Regions from separate parts of the Rothia sp. HMSC071C12 genome, predicted to be linked through region 1. Evidence: predicted binding sites of a transcription regulator. Region 1 holds the regulator's gene; each other region holds the start of a gene.
The links. The regulator LexA, encoded in region 1, represses DNA repair genes until DNA is damaged. The targets are predictions, from matches to a motif close to TCGAACANNTGTTCGA.
Positions count from the first base shown of each region.

Region 2: the regulator LexA is predicted to act here: its motif matches at 1,216-1,231, upstream of ruvA (Holliday junction branch migration protein RuvA).
Region 3: the regulator LexA is predicted to act here: its motif matches at 1,134-1,149, upstream of uvrA (excinuclease ABC subunit UvrA).
Region 4: the regulator LexA is predicted to act here: its motif matches at 1,007-1,022, upstream of HMPREF2942_RS02055 (shikimate dehydrogenase).

Region 1 is NZ_KV814350.1:77,252-79,454, forward strand. Features, by position in the region: gene HMPREF2942_RS00710 (ATP-dependent DNA helicase) at 1-675, shown strand, start outside; gene lexA (transcriptional repressor LexA) at 908-1,582, opposite strand.
Region 2 is NZ_KV814371.1:12,943-15,145, reverse strand. Features, by position in the region: gene HMPREF2942_RS03445 (YebC/PmpR family DNA-binding transcriptional regulator) at 1-186, shown strand, start outside; gene ruvC (crossover junction endodeoxyribonuclease RuvC) at 467-1,156, shown strand; gene ruvA (Holliday junction branch migration protein RuvA) at 1,371-1,991, shown strand; gene ruvB (Holliday junction branch migration DNA helicase RuvB) at 2,163-2,203, shown strand, end outside.
Region 3 is NZ_KV814371.1:44,350-46,552, forward strand. Features, by position in the region: gene uvrA (excinuclease ABC subunit UvrA) at 1-1,111, opposite strand, end outside; gene HMPREF2942_RS03535 (MBL fold metallo-hydrolase) at 1,238-2,011, opposite strand.
Region 4 is NZ_KV814369.1:22,086-24,288, forward strand. Features, by position in the region: gene mltG (endolytic transglycosylase MltG) at 1-855, shown strand, start outside; gene HMPREF2942_RS02055 (shikimate dehydrogenase) at 1,134-2,069, shown strand; gene aroC (chorismate synthase) at 2,189-2,203, shown strand, end outside.

The DNA of each region.
Region 1 (2,203 bases):
CCGCGCTGGACGAGCATCGACGTGGGTTCGCCTTTCGACTACCGCAAGCAGGGCATCATGTACGTTGCCGGGGATTTGAAGCCTCCGGGATTCGGTGTGCACGAGGGCCAGCTGGAGCGTCTGCGTGAGCTGTGCGAGGCGTCGGAGGGCGGTGCCCTGGGCCTGTTCTCCTCGAAGCGCGCCGCCGAGCGTGCCGCCGAATACATGCGTGAGCACAGCGACCTGAACATTCTTCTGCAGGGTGAGTCTTCGCTCAAGGCCCTGGTGGAGGAGTTCAGCGAGGACGTTGACTCATGCCTGTTCGGAACGATGAGCCTGTGGCAGGGCGTGGACGTTCCCGGTGACTCTTGCCGCTTGGTGGTGATGGACCGCATTCCGTTCCCGCGCCCGGATGACCCGATTGCGCAGGCTCGTACAGAGGCGGTGAACCGTCATCGCGGTAACGGCTTTATGGCGGTTTCTGCTCACCACGCGGCGATTCGTATGGCGCAGGGCGCGGGTCGCCTGATCCGTTCGGTGTCTGACCGCGGCGTGGTGGCTGTGCTGGATTCGCGTGTGGCGACTAAACGCTACGGCGGTTTCTTGATGAAGGCGATGCCGCCGATGTGGTCAACGCAGAATAAGGCCGCGGTGACCGGCGCGCTGGCTCGTCTTTCGGCGAGTATTGAGCGTTAGCTCGGGCGGGATCCAGTCCTGGCAGCGCCGCACCTTCCGCTTTGGAAATATAAAAATCACCCCGGTGATACGTGAACATTCACGTAGCACCGGGGTGATTTCTATAGAGAGCTAAAAGCCTCGTAGCTATGTCTTTTAGAGGCTGTGTTGTTTAAAACAGCTTCTTTGAGATGCTGTGGCTGTTTAGAGCCCGCGTCTTTCAGAGACTGCATCTTCTAGAGGCTGTGGTTTTCTAGAGACTACGCAGCACGGAGACGACCTTACCCATGACGGTTGCGCGGTCGCCCATAATCGGCTCGTAGTTGGAGTTGCGCGGCATGAGCCAGGTATGGCCGTCGACCTGACGGAACACCTTCACGGTTGCCTCGTCGTCAAGTAGCGCAGCAACAATATCGCCGTTGTCTGCGGTGTGCTGCTCGCGGACAACCACCCAGTCGCCGTCGCAGATTGCGGCGTCAATCATGGAATCACCCTTGACCTTGAGCATGAACAGCTTGCCGCTACCGACCAGCTGGCGGGGCAGAGCGAGCACATCCTCCACGGACTGCTCGGCAGTGATGGGGCCGCCCGCTGCAATTCGTCCAACCAGGGGAACGGGTACGAGGTCCTCATCGCCGACTTCGAAGTTCGGCAGCTCGGGCAGGGAAGAGGAAGCGCTACCGTGGATGCCGATGCCGTTCTCATCCAGCACCTCAATGGCACGGGGGAGCTTGGGGTCGCGGCGAATGTAGCCCATGGTCTCGAGGCGACCGAGCTGGTGAGTGACCGAGGACAGGGACGCAAGACCCACCATGTCACCAATCTGGCGCATGGACGGCGGGTAACCCTTCTGTTCAATCTCGGTGCGGATCGCGTCAAGAATCTTCTGCTGGCGCGCGGTCAGCGCCGGACGGGGTGCTGTTGCCATTTCTTTTCCTTCGGTCTGTGCCCCGAATTCTGTACTCCGGTCTCTGCAGTCTGTTTGAGACACAGTCCGGTCGGGGCACGGATGGGTGCTTCACACGTTTTCTGGTGAAGTCCTAAAAATTTTTTGGTTCTGCCGAAATGGGTCTTATCTCGTCAGGGGGTGGAGGAATTCTATCCGTGCCGGAGCGATACCGGAGCGATACGCAGGCAACGAGTATGCGCCTCCGCCCTATAAAACTCAGTCAGCAGCACCTGCATTCGATACAGAATCAAACCGTAACGGGTACAGAAACCTGCTGTGAGTAGGACTCATCAGGAGCGTGTGGAACGTCTCTTGACACCAGTGTAGAACACTACACCGAAAAACTCAAACAAATATTCTAGATTTTTTCTTCGAAACTCGAAGAAATTTTTAGTACATCTCTGCTAGACTTTAGAACAAGAGTTCGTATATACTCTTGAATCTCTCCTGGAATTCAGGATTTACGGGTGAATGTTCGAAAAATATTCGAAGATTCAACCCGGAGTCTTTCGGGAGAGGAGAGTGAATGGGTGTTCGAATGTATTCGAATCCTCTGCCTCTCTCTTCGCATGATCTACCTCGGATGCTCTAGGGAGCATC
Region 2 (2,203 bases), on a different contig from region 1:
GCTGGCCTGGAGTACAACAACGACGACCCGGTCTTCCGCCCGACCATGCAGGTTGACCTGGACGCTGAGGGTGCTAAGAAGTTCATGAAGCTGGCAGATGCTATTGAAGAGCTCGACGACGTTCAGAACGTCTACTCGAACGCTAACGTCTCTGACGAGGTTATGGCAGAGCTGGAAGCTGAGTAATCATAGCTGAGTAATCACTCGGGTTCTGATATCTGATGCTTGAAGAAGCCGCTCCTTTAACCGAGCCGCCGTAGGGTGGCTGGTTGGGGGAGTGGCTTCTTAGCGTCTTGGGGCTATTTGGGGGATGCGCTGGGTGCTTTTCGCGGGGCGCACGGTGGCTGTACTTGTGGTGACTGTGCTCGTTATGACCGCGCTCGTGGCACGCCCCGGTGCCGGGTGCTAGGATTCTGAAGGGCTAGAATCTAGAGATTCTAGAGGGAGTTTGTCGAAAGGGGAGATGATGGCCGCCGCTCAACCTGCCGCACGCGATAGCATGCGTGAGAACCATGCTGCCACCGCCGTGGAGCGTGTGCCGGGTGCAACCCGCATCATGGGTGTTGACCCGGGCCTGACCCGCTGCGGCTTCTCCATGCTCGACATGACTGCCGACCGTAAGGCGCACTTCGTGAACGTGGGTGTTGCCGGCACAATCCCGGCGGAGTCCCTGGACCAGCGTATTCTCTGGATTTTCAACGCCGCCTCCCACTGGCTCGACACCTACAAGCCGGATGCCCTGGCGATTGAGCGTATCTTCGCTCAGGAGCAGGTGAACACGGTGATTGGTACGGCGCACGCTTCGGGCGCGGTGATTTCTGCTGCGGCGATGCGCGGCGTGCCGGTGTTCTTCCATACCCCCTCGGAGGTGAAGGCGGCGGTGACCGGTAGCGGCCGCGCGGACAAGGCGTCGGTGGGCCGCATGGTGACCCGCATTTTGGGGCTGGATTCCATGCCGAAGCCCGCTGATGCTGCTGATGCCCTGGCGATTGCGATCTGTCACGGCTGGCGTGGCGGTGGCATCGGTTCGGGCATTAACATGTCCGCTCAGACGCAGACTCACCAGGGTTCACGCCCGGCGCAGGCTCGCCGCGGCGGGTCGTTGACTCCGGCGCAGCGTGCCTGGATGGAGGCGGAGGCGCGCGCTCGCCGCTAGAGGCGCATTCGTGGGCTTTTTCGTACCTCTTGCTGGCTCGCATGTATTCGCTAAGAAGTTCGAATATATGCTTGATTTCAGAAGAAATATTCTAATATACTTGTAGTGTCTCCCCGTTGAACTGGGGGAGTGCGTTCTGTGGGTGCCGGAGTGTCCGGTGCCCTCACACTGCCGCGAGCCTGATTCGGGGCGCGGTGTTGAAAGGTGGAGAGAAATGATTGCATCCCTGACCGGTCGTGTGGCTCAGGTGGGCCTTGATCATGTGGTGATTAACGTGAACGGTTTCGGCATGCTCGTGTACGCTACCGCGCGTACTCTCTCCAAGTTGCGCACCGGTGAGGAAGCTACCGTGCTGACCACCATGATTGTGCGTGAAGAGTCGATGACTCTGTACGGTTTTTCGGAGCCTGCCGAGCGTGAAGTGTTCGATATGATGCTTTCGGTTTCCGGTATTGGTCCGCGTATTGCTCTGGCGGTGTTGAGTGTTCACACTGCCGCTGAGGTGGAGCGCGCCGTGGCGACCGGTGACGATAAGGCGTTCACGAAGGTTCCCGGTATTGGCCCGAAGGGTGCCCGCCGTATTGTACTGGAGCTTGCCGGCAAGCTGATTCTCAGCGATGGTCAGACTGATGAGCTGCCGCTGAGCCAGGGCATTGTCTGGAAGCCGCAGGTGCTTGACGCTCTCACCTCTCTGGGCTGGAGCGAGAAGGACGCTTCCGCCGCTATTGACGCTTACGTGCAGCACAACCCTGCCGCAGAGACTGAGCCGGTGGGTGTGGCTCTGCGCGGTGTGCTCGCCTCCTTGGGTACTCAGAACACGGTGGGCCGCCACTAAGCGGTGCGCCCTGTTCGACGTATCCCACTCAAACTTTTGTGAAAGAAGAATTCTATGAGCCAGAATCCCTATGAGCCGCAGCCCGCGGCGTCCCTGGTTTCCGGCGGGTATTTTCCCGGTCAGGTGCCCGGCACTCAGGCGTCTTCAGCTCCCGCCCAGCGCCTGGTGGCGATGGAAGAAGAGCCTGAAGAGAAGATGATTGAGGCAGCACT
Region 3 (2,203 bases), on a different contig from region 1:
GGATGGCGGCGCGGGTCTTGGCGGGCAGGTCCTTGAAGGGGGTGTTCAGGTCAAAGCCGAGCTCCTCCCCCAGGCCTGCGAGCAGGCGCAGCCAGTATTCGGTGGTTGCTTTGCCCTGCGACCAGGGGGCGATAGCGCCCTCCCCGAGGGTCAGGTCGGGGTTGGGTACGAGCAGTTCGGTGTCTACTTCCAGGCGCGAGCCGATGCCGTCGCAGGCGCTACATGCGCCGAACGGCGAGTTGAAGGAGAAGGCGCGCGGCTCGATGGTGTCGATCTGCAGCGGGTGGTTGTTGGGGCAGGCGAGGTTTTCGCTGAAGGAGCGGGTGCGTTCGGGGTCGTCCTGCTCGCGGTCCACGAAGTCGATGAGTACGCGGCCGTCGGCGAGCTTGAGCGCGGTTTCGATGGAGTCGGTCAGGCGCTGGTGAATACCGTCCTTAATGACGATGCGGTCGACGACCACCTCAATGGTGTGCTTGTACTGCTTGGCGAGCTTGGGCGGGTCGGAGAGCTGCACGGTTTCGCCGTCCACGCGGGCACGCGAATAGCCCTGGGTCAGCAGGTCCTTAAAGAGGTCCACGAACTCGCCCTTACGTGCGCTGACGACGGGCGCGAGAATCTGCAGGCGGGTGCGTTCGGGGTACTCCTGCAGAATGTCCACAATCTGCTGCGGGGTCTGCTGGGTGATTTCTTCGCCACATTCGGGGCAGTGCGGGTGGCCGATGCGCGCCCAGAGCAGACGCATGTAGTCATAGATTTCGGTGATGGTACCGACGGTTGAGCGCGGGTTCTTGGAGGTGGACTTCTGGTCGATAGACACCGCCGGGGAGAGGCCCTCGATGAAGTCTACGTCGGGCTTATCGACCTGTCCGAGGAACATACGCGCGTATGAGGACAGCGACTCGACGTAGCGGCGCTGACCTTCCGCAAAGATGGTGTCGAAGGCGAGGGAGGACTTACCGGAGCCGGAGAGGCCGGTGAAGACGACCATCGCATCACGCGGAATGGTGAGGTCTACGTTCTTGAGGTTGTTTTCGCGGGCACCCTGCACCCGGATACTGGTCAGATCGTTCGCTTTGAGTGCGGTGCTACCGTGTGCCGAGCGGGGTGTCATCGAAAATCCTTTCGTCTTATCTTCGAACTTAAATTCTACACCCTCACGCCTTTCACCAGCGGGATTATGCGGCGGGTGAAGGCATGAGGGTGCAGTACTTATATGAGGCGGACTGTCAGGCGCGGTTTACCAGCCGCGGGTTCCCCAGTCTTCCAGATGGGGGCGCTCGTCGCCGAGGGTGGTGGAGCGGCCGTGGCCGGGCAGTACGATGGCGTCGTCTTCGAAGCCACCGAAGAGCTTTTCGAGCACGTTGGAGAAGAGCTCGCCGAACTGCTGCGGGGAGTCGGTCTTGCCCACGCCGCCGGGGAAGAGAGTGTCGCCGGTGAACAGCAGGGTTGCGGGGGTGCCGTCTTCCCAGGTGGTTTTGAGGGTGTAGACGATGGATCCGGGGGTGTGGCCGGGCACGTGCAGGGCGCGGATGACGGTGTCAGAGAGGTAGAAGTCGAAGCTTTCGCCGCCGGTCAGTTCTTCTTCGACGGTGTAGTCTTCCTGCTCCTTAATAGCGGCTGCATCAGCTGCACCCGCGGAGGTCACGGCACCGGTGAGGTGGTCGAGCTCCTTAATAGCGCGGATGTGGTCCCAGTGGCCGTGAGTAACGAGGATGCCGGTCAGACCGATTGCGCGGGGCCTGATGGAGTTGAAGTCCTCTTCCTTCTCCATGACTCGCACGCGGCGTTCTTCGCCGTCTGCCAGTTCAAGCTGCGGGCAGTCCTTCAGGAGCGCGTCGAGGGTGAATGCATAGAGTTCTTCTGCGTCGTCTGCAGGGTCGATGAGCACCTGCTCGCCGGTGGCGCGCATGGTGATGAGGTAGACGCTGTTGTCCATCTCGGAGACACTGAACGCACGGACGGTCAGTTCGGGGTTCTCAAAGATGAGGGTGGGTTCGGGGTAAGTAGTCATAGTTCCAGTGTAGGGGGTTGTGACCGCACAGCATGCGCCTATGCGGTTCGCTCCCCTATCAGCGCATTCGGCGTTGAACGCGCGGGATACATGTACGGGTTGCATGTGCGGGATGCACAGGGAATAGATTCTGGAGCACGCCCGGTACAGATTAGGCTCAGTACAGATTGGGTTCAGCACGGATTAGGTCCC
Region 4 (2,203 bases), on a different contig from region 1:
GTGGTTGCTGATGCTGATAAGTTTGTTGAGGTGTACACCAAGGAGAGCAAGGGCAAGTACCTGCAGCCTGGCACCTACGAACTGCAGCAGCACATGAGCAGCTCGAGCGCGATTACGACCATTATCGAGGCGAACAGCAACGTACTGTACCTGGCGATTCCGCAGGGTAAGCGCGTGAGCGAAACCATCGACCTGATTGTTTCTGGCTCCGATGGCGCGTTCACCCGCAAGCAGGTTGAGGACGCGGTCAGCAACTACACCCAGTACGGTGTGCCGAGCAACTTCCCCTCGATTGAGGGTTGGCTGCACCCGGGTGAGTACCGCTTCCCGAAGGACACCGACATCAAGAAGGTCATTCAGACCATGGTTGATAAGACCAAGGCTGACCTGAAGGAAGCCGGCGTGAGCGGCGACCAGAAGACCTTCGAGGTGCTGACCATCGCCTCCATCGTGGAGCTTGAGGCTCAGCCGAAGGACTACGTGGCGGTTGCAGGCATCATTGAGAACCGCCTGAACAACCCCGATGGTGAGACCTCGGGTCTGATTCAGTCGGATGCGACCGTGACTTACGGTCTGGGTGTCCGTTCGTACCACCTGACTGAAGAGCAGAAGGCCGATAAGAGCAATAAGTACAACACTTATGCGAATAAGGGTCTTCCGAAGGGTCCGATTGGTTCCCCGCAGTTGGCTTCGATTAAGGCTGCTGCGGCTCCTGAGAAGAACCCGTACTACTACTGGGTGACTGTGGACCTGGATTCCGGTGAGACTAAGTACTCCCGCACGTACGCTGAGCACCAGCGTTACGTTGAAGAGTACAACCAGTGGTGTTCTAAGCACCCGAACCGTTGTAGCTAAGTTGTAGCTCATTGGTTTAGCTGGTAGCTACGATTTGGTAGCTTTGGACTGAAGGTTCCTTGCTGAGGCGGGTACCGCCTCCACGAGAGTGGGGAGGTGCCCGCCTTTGCTGTACCCGAATGCTGGGCTGTGCTTTGTTGTTGGGCTATACCCGAATATTGGTTTGTCCCTTAAAATGGGTAGAGTGCGCCCATGAACGCGGGTTCGTGGCGTGCGCGTCCGCAAGCCCCAAGCGTTGAGAGCGTTCCCCCGCGTTGAGAGCGAAAGAGTATCTATCGATGAAGACTGAACCGTACCGTGAGGCCCCGTATCTTCGCCGCGCCTACGTGCTGGGGCACCCTATTGCGCATTCGCTGTCGCCTGCGCTGCATCGTGCCGCGTATGACTTTTTGGGTGAGCAGAATTTGGGTTATGATCGCCGCGATACTCTGCCCGATGATTTGCCGGAGATTATGCACGGGGTGCGCCACCCGAAGGGTACGGAGGACGCCCCGTATATTGCGGGTCTGTCGGTGACGATGCCGTTGAAGACCGCGGTCATTCAGTATTGCGATGAGCTGAGTGAGACTGCCCGAGTGACCGGTGCGGTGAACACGGTGTATCCGCGCGGTGAGAAGGTGCTGGGCGATAACACGGATGTGATTGGCATTGTGAACGCGCTGCGCCACGCCGGTTTGGAGCCGCAGCCGCTCAAGGATTCTGCCGCGATTGTGGGCGGGGGAGCGACCGCTATTTCCGCCCTGACCGCACTGCATCAGCTGGGGTATTCCCGTGTGAGCGTGTACGCCCGTTCGTTGCATAAGCTCGGTAGCGTGCAGGAGGCGGCGGACCGCCTGGGCGTTCAGCTGGAGCAGGTTTCCCTGGCTGAGCTGCCGCAGAATCTTGCGGAGCGCGGTCATCACCCGGTGATTTCTACGCTTCCGGCGCATGCGGCGGATGAATGGGCGAGCCAGCTGAGCGGGCTGAAGGGCGCCTCCGCAACGCACCGGCCGGTACTGCTCGATGTTGCGTATAACCCGTGGCCTTCGGTGCTGGCGAGCGCCTGGGAGGCGAACGGCGGCACGGTGGTTTCTGGCCTGGAGATGCTGCTGTATCAGGCGGTGGAGCAGGTTCTGCTGTTTACCGGCCGTGAACTGCAGCCCGCCGAACTGCTGGGTCTAATCAATGCGATGTGCGCGGCGGTTGATCTTGCGCCTCGTGCTTCCGTTTCGTGAAAAAAGCGTGCTTTCACTCGCTCAGTAAACGGGCATTTTATACACTATTTATACACGTGAAGAATTATTATTCCTTCCTCCTGCGCTGCGGTGCGGGTGCGATGAAAAGAGGTTAACCTATGGCCCTGCGTTGG